2 regions of the [Pantoea] beijingensis genome follow, and region 2 is predicted to be linked to the other one. Evidence: predicted binding sites of a transcription regulator. Region 2 holds the regulator's gene; the other holds the start of a gene.
The links. Region 2 encodes LexA, which represses DNA repair genes until DNA is damaged. Its sites were predicted from a motif close to TNCTGTATGTACATACAGNA; they were not measured.

Region 1 (5,045 bases), 1.2 Mb from region 2:
CTGATGGCCAAATCCAGTTGAGCGTGGGCGTCGGCTTCGCTATTTTGCTCACCAAACGTCATGGTTCCTAACCCCAGCGTGCTGATTTCCAGAGTGCTGTGGGGTATACGGTGATATCGCATTTGCCGGCTTCCTGTTTTCATTATGGAATGGAAAATTAATGCTAATGGGATCTCTTTTGACTATAACCGTGCAAGGAGAGAGGGGGAAGAGGGGATTTATCAGGACTTGCGTTTACGGAGCCAGCCTACCACCTTTAACCATCGCAGCAGGCAAGACTCAAATCACTATCGCTCAATAATGGTAGAGATTTCATCACCGTTGATTTGTAACTCATGGCCGGATTGATCGACATATTTTACCAAACCTGTATCCTTATCGATAACCGGCTTGCCTTCGGTCATAATCATCTCGCCATTTTTAGTTGCCATCACATAATCGCTGCTACATCCGCTGAGCATCAATACCATTGCTATCGCGGCTGCACTTAACGTCCACTTCATTCACTCTCTCCCTTAAAACCCGTTCGGCTTACTAGTGTAGTAATAAATATTTCCTCGTGCCGTGTTAATCGTACCATTCTGAAAAAAGATGGCGAGCATCGCTCGCCATTGACTTTGTCTAAAGCGGGTTTTTTTTGTTACGGATCAAGTTTAGGCTCTCCACCGCCATAGAAAAGAACATCGCGAAATAGATATAACCTTTTGGCACGTGGATATTGAAGCTTTCCAGTAACAGCGTAAATCCAACAAGAATCAGAAACGCCAGCGCCAGCATTTTTACAGATGGATGACGTTCAACAAACTCACCGACGGCTTTTGCGGCGAACATCATGACACTGACAGCGATAACCACGGCTGCCATCATAATAAACAGATGATCGGAAAGACCGACTGCGGTAATGACGGAATCAAGGCTAAAAATAATATCCAGCAGCATGATCTGCACAATAGCGCCGAAGAAAGAGTGAACGTTAGTTTTATGCTCCTCCTCGCCACCTTCAATGGTCTCATGGATCTCCATGCTGGATTTCCACAGCAGGAACAGACCGCCAAACAAGAGAATAAGGTCGCGGGCGGAAAAAGCATGCTCCATGATGGAAAACAGAGGGGTCGTCAGGCGTATAACCCAGGCAATAGAAGCAAGTAACCCTAAGCGCATTAGCATTGCGCCGGCCAGACCAAGACGACGGGCCCGGTTTTGTTGGTGCTTTGGAAGCTTTGCTACCACCAAAGAGAGGAAAATAATGTTATCAATACCCAGAACAATTTCGAGAATGGTAAGCGTTCCGAGGGCTAGCCAGGCATTGGGATCTACAATCCAATCAAACATTCTAACATCGCATCCTAAACGAAAGGTAAACGATGATTATACTCATCATATTTATCAATGTGAGACATTTATAGTAAAAAGTGGCGCGCCAGCAATGGACCGGTAAAAGTCTTCTTGAGATAAAAGCCGCGTGGCAGCGTCATGATGGGTTGCCCATTCTCGCCAATAGCCTCGGTTAGCGCTTTACTGTTCGCGGCCTTGGGGCGGATCTGCAAAACTTCACCATGGCGCGCGGTAATACGTTCTACCTGTCCCAAAACGATCAGATCCATCAGTTCTTCCCAGTCGCGCTGAAGCTGTGCTTCCTCTTGCTGATTGGGACTCCAGAGTAGCGGAGCGCCAACCCGGCGCACAGCAAGGGGGATAGTACGTTCACCCTCAACCGGAATCCATAATACTCTTGCCAGCTTGTGACGTACGTGGCTGGTTTGCCAGGTTACACCGCTGTTGCCCGTCAGGGGGGCAACGCAAACGAAGGTCGTCTCTAACGGCCGACCTTGAGCATCAATAGGGATGGTTTTAAGTTCTACGCCAATATGGGCGAAATCCTGTTCTGGCTTGCTGCCAGCGCTGGCTCCCAGATGCATTTCCAGCAGCATTCCCACCCATCCCTTTTCGCGTTTTAAATCCGCAGGGATTCGTATTTGTGCTTTTAGCGCCAGCTCGCCGAGAGTGAAGCCTGCTAATTTCTGGGCCCGCGCCAGCAGCTCGCTTTCATTTTTGGGTGGGGGAATAGCGGGAAAATCAATCGACATCACATTTCCTGACGTAGGGTTAAAAAACGCACAACATTATATCAATGGTAAGCAAACGAAATGTACTGGGAGTAAGACATTAATAATAGCATGATAAATCATGCTTTTTTAACCGTTTCCCATGAGTAATATGCGCAAAATGGAAAGAGTTTTCCCATGTTGTCATCGACAATGAACAGGATCTTACCCCCGGTTATCCACAGAAATATGGGATAACTCAATTTTTACAACAATACTGTTTCCATTTACAGCCTTGACGGGCGGCTTTTTTCGGTAATTAGCGGTTTTTTTGCATAACTTATTGGGATATGTTGTGGATAAAAATGCTGGCGCTCGATCTTTCGCCAGTGGACGCGAGGTGGGAAATATATCGGCTAAAGTAAGAGCCGATTTCTAGTGGGTAACTATATTAACATTATGATTTTAAATATTTAATTTATATTTCTTTTCACCGTGTTATCAGCTGAATGGAAAGTTTTACCCTGCTATGTACCGAGTTCTGCACAAACCTATCCACAGAAAACGTGAATAAGATCGCCTTTTCAGGCCCCCTTCTGTTTATAACTTTGCTTATATCTGTGAGTTATCCCATTGTTATTCGCGCGGTACAGCCGTAACCAGTGGTTTACCGCCTGTAAGGAGTATGAAACAATCAGGCCATCCAGATTTTATATTGAGGTAGTCCGGTGATCGATGATGATGGCTACCGCCCGAATGTTGGTATCGTAATCTGTAACAGGCAGGGACAAGTGTTGTGGGCTCGGCGTTTTGGACAACACTCCTGGCAGTTTCCGCAGGGAGGGATTAATCCCGGCGAAACGGCGGAACAGGCGATGTACCGCGAACTTTTCGAAGAGGTTGGACTACACCGGAAAGACGTTCGTATTCTTGCTTCTACCCGTAACTGGTTACGCTATAAGTTACCAAAACGTTTGGTGCGTTGGGACACAAAGCCGGTTTGTATCGGCCAGAAACAAAAGTGGTTTCTTCTGCAGTTGATGTGCAATGACGCAGATATCAATATGCAAACCAGTAGTACGCCAGAATTTGACGGCTGGCGATGGGTGAGTTTTTGGTATCCGGTACGCCAGGTTGTCTCTTTTAAACGCGATGTTTATCGACGCGTGATGAAAGAGTTTTCTGGCGTGGTAATGCCGTTGCAGGAGAGTTCTGTGCAGCGCAATGCGCCTGCTTATCGACGGAAAAGAGGTTAAGCCACGCAGATTATGCTCACTCAGTTGCGCGAAATTGTAGAGAAAGTGGCAGGTGCGCCACGCTTGAACGAAGCGCTTGAGATTCTGGTTAACGAGATATGTTTTGCAATGGATACCGAAGTTTGCTCGGTCTATCTCGCTGATCACGATCGCCGCTGCTACTATCTGATGGCAACGCGCGGGCTGAAAAAGCCGCGCGATCGCACGGTTGCGCTGGCTTTTGATGAAGGGATTGTGGGGCTGGTCGGTCGTCTGGCAGAGCCTATCAACCTTGCCGATGCGCAAAAACACCCTAGCTTTAAATATATCCCTTCGGTAAAAGAGGAGCGATTCCGTTCTTTCCTCGGCGTGCCCATTATTACGCGGCGTCAGTTGCTGGGGGTGCTGGTCGTTCAGCAGCGAGAGCATCGCCAATTCGATGAAAGTGAAGAATCTTTCCTGGTAACCCTTGCGACACAGATGGCGACCATTCTTTCTCAGTCACAACTGCATCAGCTTTTTGGCCAGTTCCGTCAGACGCGTATTCGTGCTTTAGCCGCAGCGCCGGGTGTTGCTGTCGCGCCGGGTTGGGTTGATGTCACGCAACCATCGCTTGATCATGTTTTTGCTGCATCCACGCTGAATACCCAACGCGAGCGTGAGCGGTTGACACTCGCGATGGGAGAAGCGGCCAATGAGTTCCGTCGCTTCAGTAAACGATTCACTGCCAGCGTCCAGAAAGAGAGTGCGGCGATCTTTGACCTCTATTCACACTTGCTTAGCGATGCCCGGCTTAAAAAAGATTTGTTTGCCGAAATTGACGCGGGTTCCGTTGCCGAGTGGGCGGTAAAAAAAATAATTGAGAAGTTCGCCGCACAGTTTGCGAATCTACAGGACACATACCTGCGTGAGCGGGCTGGCGATCTACGCGTACTCGGACAACGCTTACTGTTCCATCTCGACGATAGTCTTCAGGGACCCAATACATGGCCTGAGCGTTTCGTCTTAGTCGCTGATGAGCTGACGGCGACGACCCTTGCTGAACTGCCGCAGGATCGCCTTGCGGGTGTGGTCGTTCGCGACGGAGCTTCCAATTCTCACGCCGCCATTTTGGTTCGTGCGATGGGGATCCCCACGGTTATGGGGGCCGATATTCAGCCTGAGTTACTTAACAAGCGGTTGCTGGTGGTTGATGGCTATCGCGGTGAGTTGCTTATCGATCCTGAACCGGTACTGGTGCAAGAATATCAGCGGTTGATCGTTGAAGAGAACGAACTCAGTAAGCTGGCGGAAGATCTTGTAGAGCAACCGGGCGCATTGAAGAGCGGAGAGCGTGTACAGGTGATGCTGAATGCTGGTCTGAGTGCGGAACATGAAAAAGCGCTAGGCAGTTGGGTGGATGGCGTTGGTCTTTACCGCACGGAAATCCCTTTTATGCTACAAAGTGGTTTTCCCTCAGAGGAAGAGCAAGTGGCACAATATCAGGGCATGCTGCAGCTGTTCCTTGATAAGCCTGTCACGCTGCGTACTCTCGATATCGGGGCCGATAAGCAATTGCCCTATATGCCTATCAGCGAAGAGAACCCTTGTCTGGGCTGGCGCGGTATTCGTTTGACGCTTGACCAACCCGAAATTTTTCTGGTTCAGGTGCGCGCCATGCTGCGAGCCAATGTGGCAACGGGTAATTTGAGCATTTTGTTGCCGATGATCACCAGTATTGATGAGATAGATGATGCGAAACGGTTGATAGAAAGGGCCGGGCGTG
Region 2 (5,045 bases):
GGGCGTAGACCAGTGAAAAAAAGAGGGCAACTAATCCCGCTTGCCGACAAGAGGCATGCCATACTTTGAGCAACTTACTGCCATCACGGGCACCATATGCTTCCCCTGAATAGGCCTCCACCGCATAGGCAAATCCGTCGAGAGCATAGGCGGTAAAGGTGAGGAACATCAATAAGACCGCATTCACCGCAACGGTATCGCTCCCCAAACGTGCACCCAAAATAGTCAGTGAAGCAAAACAGAGTTGTAACAGCAAAGATCGCAACATGATGTCGCGATTCAGGCGCAGCAGGCGAGAAAAATCGCCACGCCAGCTGCGGCACAGTAGCGACAGTGAAATACCTCGCAGTTTGAGCACGCGCCAAATCATCAATAACCCGACCACTAAAGCGGCATACTCGGCGATAGCCGTTGCAGCAGCAGCGCCTGCCACCCCCCACTTCAGCCCGATTACAAACCACAAATCGAGAAGAATATTGACCAGATTGCCGACCACCAACAATACCACCGGCGCACGCGCATACTGCACCCCCAGCAACCAACCCAGTATCACAAGATTCGCCAGCGTTGCCGGTGCGCTTAGCCACCTTATCGACATAAACTGATGAGCCTGGTAGAGCACTTCACCGTTACCACCCACGATACGGATCGCCAGATGACTTAAGGGCTCTTTACACAGGACAAAAAATGCCCCGGCAACCAGTGCGATGAATAAAGGTTGCATCAGCGCACGTGCCAGCGCGGGTTTATTGCCCACACCAAATGCCTGCGCGGTTAATCCTGTCGTGCTCATTCGCAGGAATAACAGCAGCATAAACAGAAAGCTGGTGGCGGTCGTACCAATAGCCACACCGCCAAGATACGCGGGGCTATCAAGATGACCAATAACGGCGGTATCAACCAGGCCCAATAATGGCACAGAGATATTTGACAGGATCATCGGTAGTGCAAGACGCCACAGATTTTTATCAGCTACGGAAAAGAGTCGCATAAGCATTCAGAACGCGAAATGCCCTTTTATTGGAGGATGCGTGAACGGATGCAACGGATACAAAAACATCCACTCAAACGCACGCCGATACCATCAGCGTGCAAGCTGCACTACTTTTATAACCAGTTACCGTTACGAATTACCCCAACAGCCAAACCTTCAATGGTCAGAGATTGCTGACGCAAGTCGACAACAATTGGTTGAAACTCACTATTCTCTGGCAAAAGCTGAACCGTATTTCCTTGTTTTTTCAATCGCTTAACGGTAACTTCATCATCAATACGCGCAACCACAATCTGTCCGTTATGCACGTCCTGCGTTTTATGCACCGCAAGTAAATCGCCGTCCATGATACCAATATCTTTCATGGACATACCGCTAACACGCAGCAGAAAATCAGCATGCGGTTTAAATAAACCAGCATCCACCTGGAAGTGGCATTCAATATGCTCCTGCGCCAAAAGCGGTTCGCCCGCGGCCACCCGACCAATGAGTGGCAGACCCGTTTCGTCTTCCATCATCAAACGAATACCGCGTGAAGCACCGGAAACAATTTCAATTACGCCTTTGCGTGCCAGCGCCTTCAGGTGTTCTTCCGCAGCATTAGGGGAACGGAAACCCAGTTGCGCAGCAATTTCCGCACGCGTAGGCGGCATACCAGTCTGATTAATGTGATCACGAATCAGATCGTAAACCTGTTGCTGCCTTGCTGTTAGTGCTTTCATTCCGCCCCCTGGTTGTTTATACAGTCGCTGTGAGTATATACAGGTATTTGTGGCTTGAAAACCTAAATGAGTCAAAAAAACAGCGATTTGTGGAATTTTGAGCAGGCTATCGTAAAAGTGGCCACAGCAACATTATCCAGACGAAGAGGGCAAGCAGAATGCTTAACAGGACCGCAGCAGAGCCCATATCCTTTGCCCGGCCGGAGAGAGGATGGAAATCACTACCAACGCGGTCAACAATCGCCTCAATGGCACTATTCAGAATCTCCACGATCACAACCAGCAGCACGGAACCAATTAATAACACGCGAGTTACGGCATCAACCTCGAGCCAGCAAGCAATCACAATCGCGATTAGCGCCGCTATCGACTCCTGTCGAAACGCGGCTTCATGCTGCCATGCTGCGCGCAATCCTTGCCAGGAATAACCCGCTGCTTTGATGATACGAGTCAAACCCGTTACGTTATTTGCCATATTAATTGAACCCTTTGAGATGTTTAACGTCAATTTGGGGATGATGCGCAAATTGCAATGCCACAGATCTTGGTGGCACTTTCTGGTATGCTTGCCGCGCTTTGCTAACAAGAGGCTTCATGTTATCTATGTCAGGTTGGCGTAATTTCTATTATAAGTTACTGAATTTACCGCTCTCATTTTTGGTGAAGAGCAAGGCTATTCCGGCCGATCCGGTAGCTGAACTGGGGCTCGATACCTCGCACCCTATTATGTATGTGTTGCCTTATGATTCAAAGGCCGATCTCCTTGCACTGCGAGCGCAGTGCCGTATCCATAATCTGCCCGATCCACTGGAACCGCTGGAGATAGATGGGACGGAATTGCCGCGTCATGTCTTTATTCATGAAGGCCCACGCGTGTTCCCCTACTTTGTACCTAATCTGGAATCGGTAAAGCTTTTCCATGAGTATCTGGATCTGCATCGAAGCAATCCCGATCTTGACGTACAGATGGTGCCGGTTTCAGTGATGTTTGGCCGTGCGCCTGGCCGCGAAGTACAGGGCGAACAAACACCGCACTTGCGCGTATTAAATGGCGTGCAAAAATTCTTTGCCGTGCTGTGGCTTGGGCGAGACAGTTTCGTTCGCTTCTCTCCAATGGTTTCCTTGCGCTATATGGCAACGGAACATGGTACCGACAAGACGATCGCGCAAAAGCTGGCACGCGTCGCGCGGATGCACTTTGCCCGGCAGCGTCTGGCGGCCGTAGGTCCGCGTTTGCCGGTGCGCGAGGAGTTATTTAAGCGCTTGCTAAAATCGAAAGCTATTGCTAAAGCGGTAGAGGATGAAGCACGCAGTAAAAAAATACCCCACGAAAAGGCGCAACAAAATGCTATTGAGCTGATGGAAGAGATCGCAGCTGATTTCTCCCATGAAACAGTTCGACTGACCGCTCGTGTTATGGATTGGACATGGAGCAAACTGTATCAGGGCATTAATGTTAATGGTGGCGAGCGGGTACGCCAACTGGCGCAGGATGGACATGAAATCGTCTATGTGCCCTGCCACCGCAGCCACATGGATTACCTGTTGCTCTCCTATGTGCTTTATCATCAGGGGCTGGTTCCCCCTCATATCGCTGCCGGTATTAATCTGAATTTCTGGCCAGCCGGACCGATTTTCCGGCGTTTAGGTGCCTTTTTTATCCGCCGTACTTTTAAAGGTAACAAGCTCTACTCCACGGTATTTCGTGAATACCTTGGCGAGCTATTTGCCCGTGGTTATTCGGTGGAATACTTCGTGGAAGGCGGACGTTCACGTACCGGACGCCTGCTCGCACCTAAAACCGGCACGCTGTCGATGACGATTCAGGCGATGCTGCGCGGCGGCAACCGGCCGATCACGCTGGTACCGATTTACATCGGCTATGAGCACGTCATGGAGGTCGGCACCTACGCCAAAGAGTTGCGTGGCGCGACAAAAGAAAAAGAAAGCTTTATGCAGATGGTTCGGGGGTTGCGTAAGTTGCGTAATCTGGGCCAGGGTTACGTTAACTTCGGTGAACCACTCCCACTGGTTAACTATCTCAACAAACATGTGCCCGAGTGGCGTGACGCCATCGATCCGATTGAAGCTCAGCGTCCCGGCTGGCTAATCCCTGCGGTAAACGATATCGCACAGCGGGTGATGGTCAGTATTAACAATGCTGGTGCTGCAAATGCAATGAATTTATGCGTCACGGCCCTACTGGCCTCACGTCAACGTTCATTGACGCGCGACCAATTGACCGAACAGCTAGACTGTTATATTCAGTTATTGCGCAATGTTCCCTACTCTCCAGATGCAACCGTCCCCGACCTGAGCGCAGAAGCGCTGCTGGATAGCGCATTGGGTATGAACAAGTTTGAAACCGAACAGGATAATATTGGCGATATCATCATTCTGCCCCGCGAACAGGCGGTGCTAATGACCTACTACCGCAATAATGTTCATCATATGCTGGTGGTGCCCGCATTGCTTGCCGCGATTGTGCAACAGCACCGTGAGATTTCACATGCTGAGCTATTGCGTCAGGTTAGCGTGATTTATCCGATGCTGAAAAGTGAGCTATTCCTGCGCTGGGACAAAGAAGAGATCCCACAGGTTCTGGATGCTCTCACCGCCGAACTCGCTCGTCAGGGATTGATTATTGCTGATGAGGCCGTAGTGCGTTTAAATCCTGTCCGCTTTCGTTCTCTGCAATTACTGGCTGCTGGTGTACGTGAAACGCTGCAGCGCTATGCCATCACGTTTTCGATTCTCAGCGCCAATCCTGCAATCAATCGCGGTTCACTGGAAAAAGAGAGTCGTACGATGGCACAACGCCTTTCCGTGCTACATGGTATCAATGCGCCCGAGTTTTTTGATAAAGCCGTCTTTTCATCACTGGTATTAACACTACGTGATGAAGGTTATATCAGTGATACCGGAAACGCACTGCCAGAACAGACACAAAAAGTATACCGGCTGCTGGCAGACCTGATCACTCAGGACGTGCGTCTGACCATAGAGAGTGCGGTTGCACCTTAAGGCGCGCGGCGCGCATCCCCGGAAGCTCATTGCATAAGTGACCGGGGAGTCGTAGCAACCAGACGGCTTCTGATTCAGCAAAAATTTCGCTCACCAGCGAACTGGTGACAAAACACAGGGAGTGTTTTGAACAGCACTTGTGCGGGTCCCGAAGGGGTAAGCCCCAGGGATGGGGCTGATAATCGCGAAAGGTGCGTTCGGAAAACAGCATTTGTGAAGGGAGCTGCGAAGCGGGCAAGAAGGCTGTCGAAAAGCGCGGGGGCTGGGCCAGCGCTTTCCTGTCCTGCAGGGTTACCCGAAGGATG

Region 1: mutH (DNA mismatch repair endonuclease MutH) is a predicted target of LexA. The motif match lies at 2,321-2,340, and genes of this name have one in related genera.

What each region holds. Positions count from the first base shown of each region.
Region 1 is NZ_CP071409.1:853,819-858,863, forward strand. Features, by position in the region: partial or broken gene J1C60_RS03875 (NADP(H)-dependent aldo-keto reductase) at 1-122, opposite strand, end outside; gene J1C60_RS03880 (YgdI/YgdR family lipoprotein) at 288-503, opposite strand; gene J1C60_RS03885 (TerC family protein) at 622-1,332, opposite strand; gene mutH (DNA mismatch repair endonuclease MutH) at 1,401-2,087, opposite strand; gene rppH (RNA pyrophosphohydrolase) at 2,774-3,301, shown strand; gene ptsP (phosphoenolpyruvate--protein phosphotransferase) at 3,314-5,045, shown strand, end outside.
Region 2 is NZ_CP071409.1:3,731,846-3,736,890, forward strand. Features, by position in the region: gene dinF (MATE family efflux transporter DinF) at 1-991, opposite strand, end outside; gene lexA (transcriptional repressor LexA) at 1,108-1,716, opposite strand; gene J1C60_RS16910 (diacylglycerol kinase) at 1,823-2,191, opposite strand; gene plsB (glycerol-3-phosphate 1-O-acyltransferase PlsB) at 2,320-4,740, shown strand.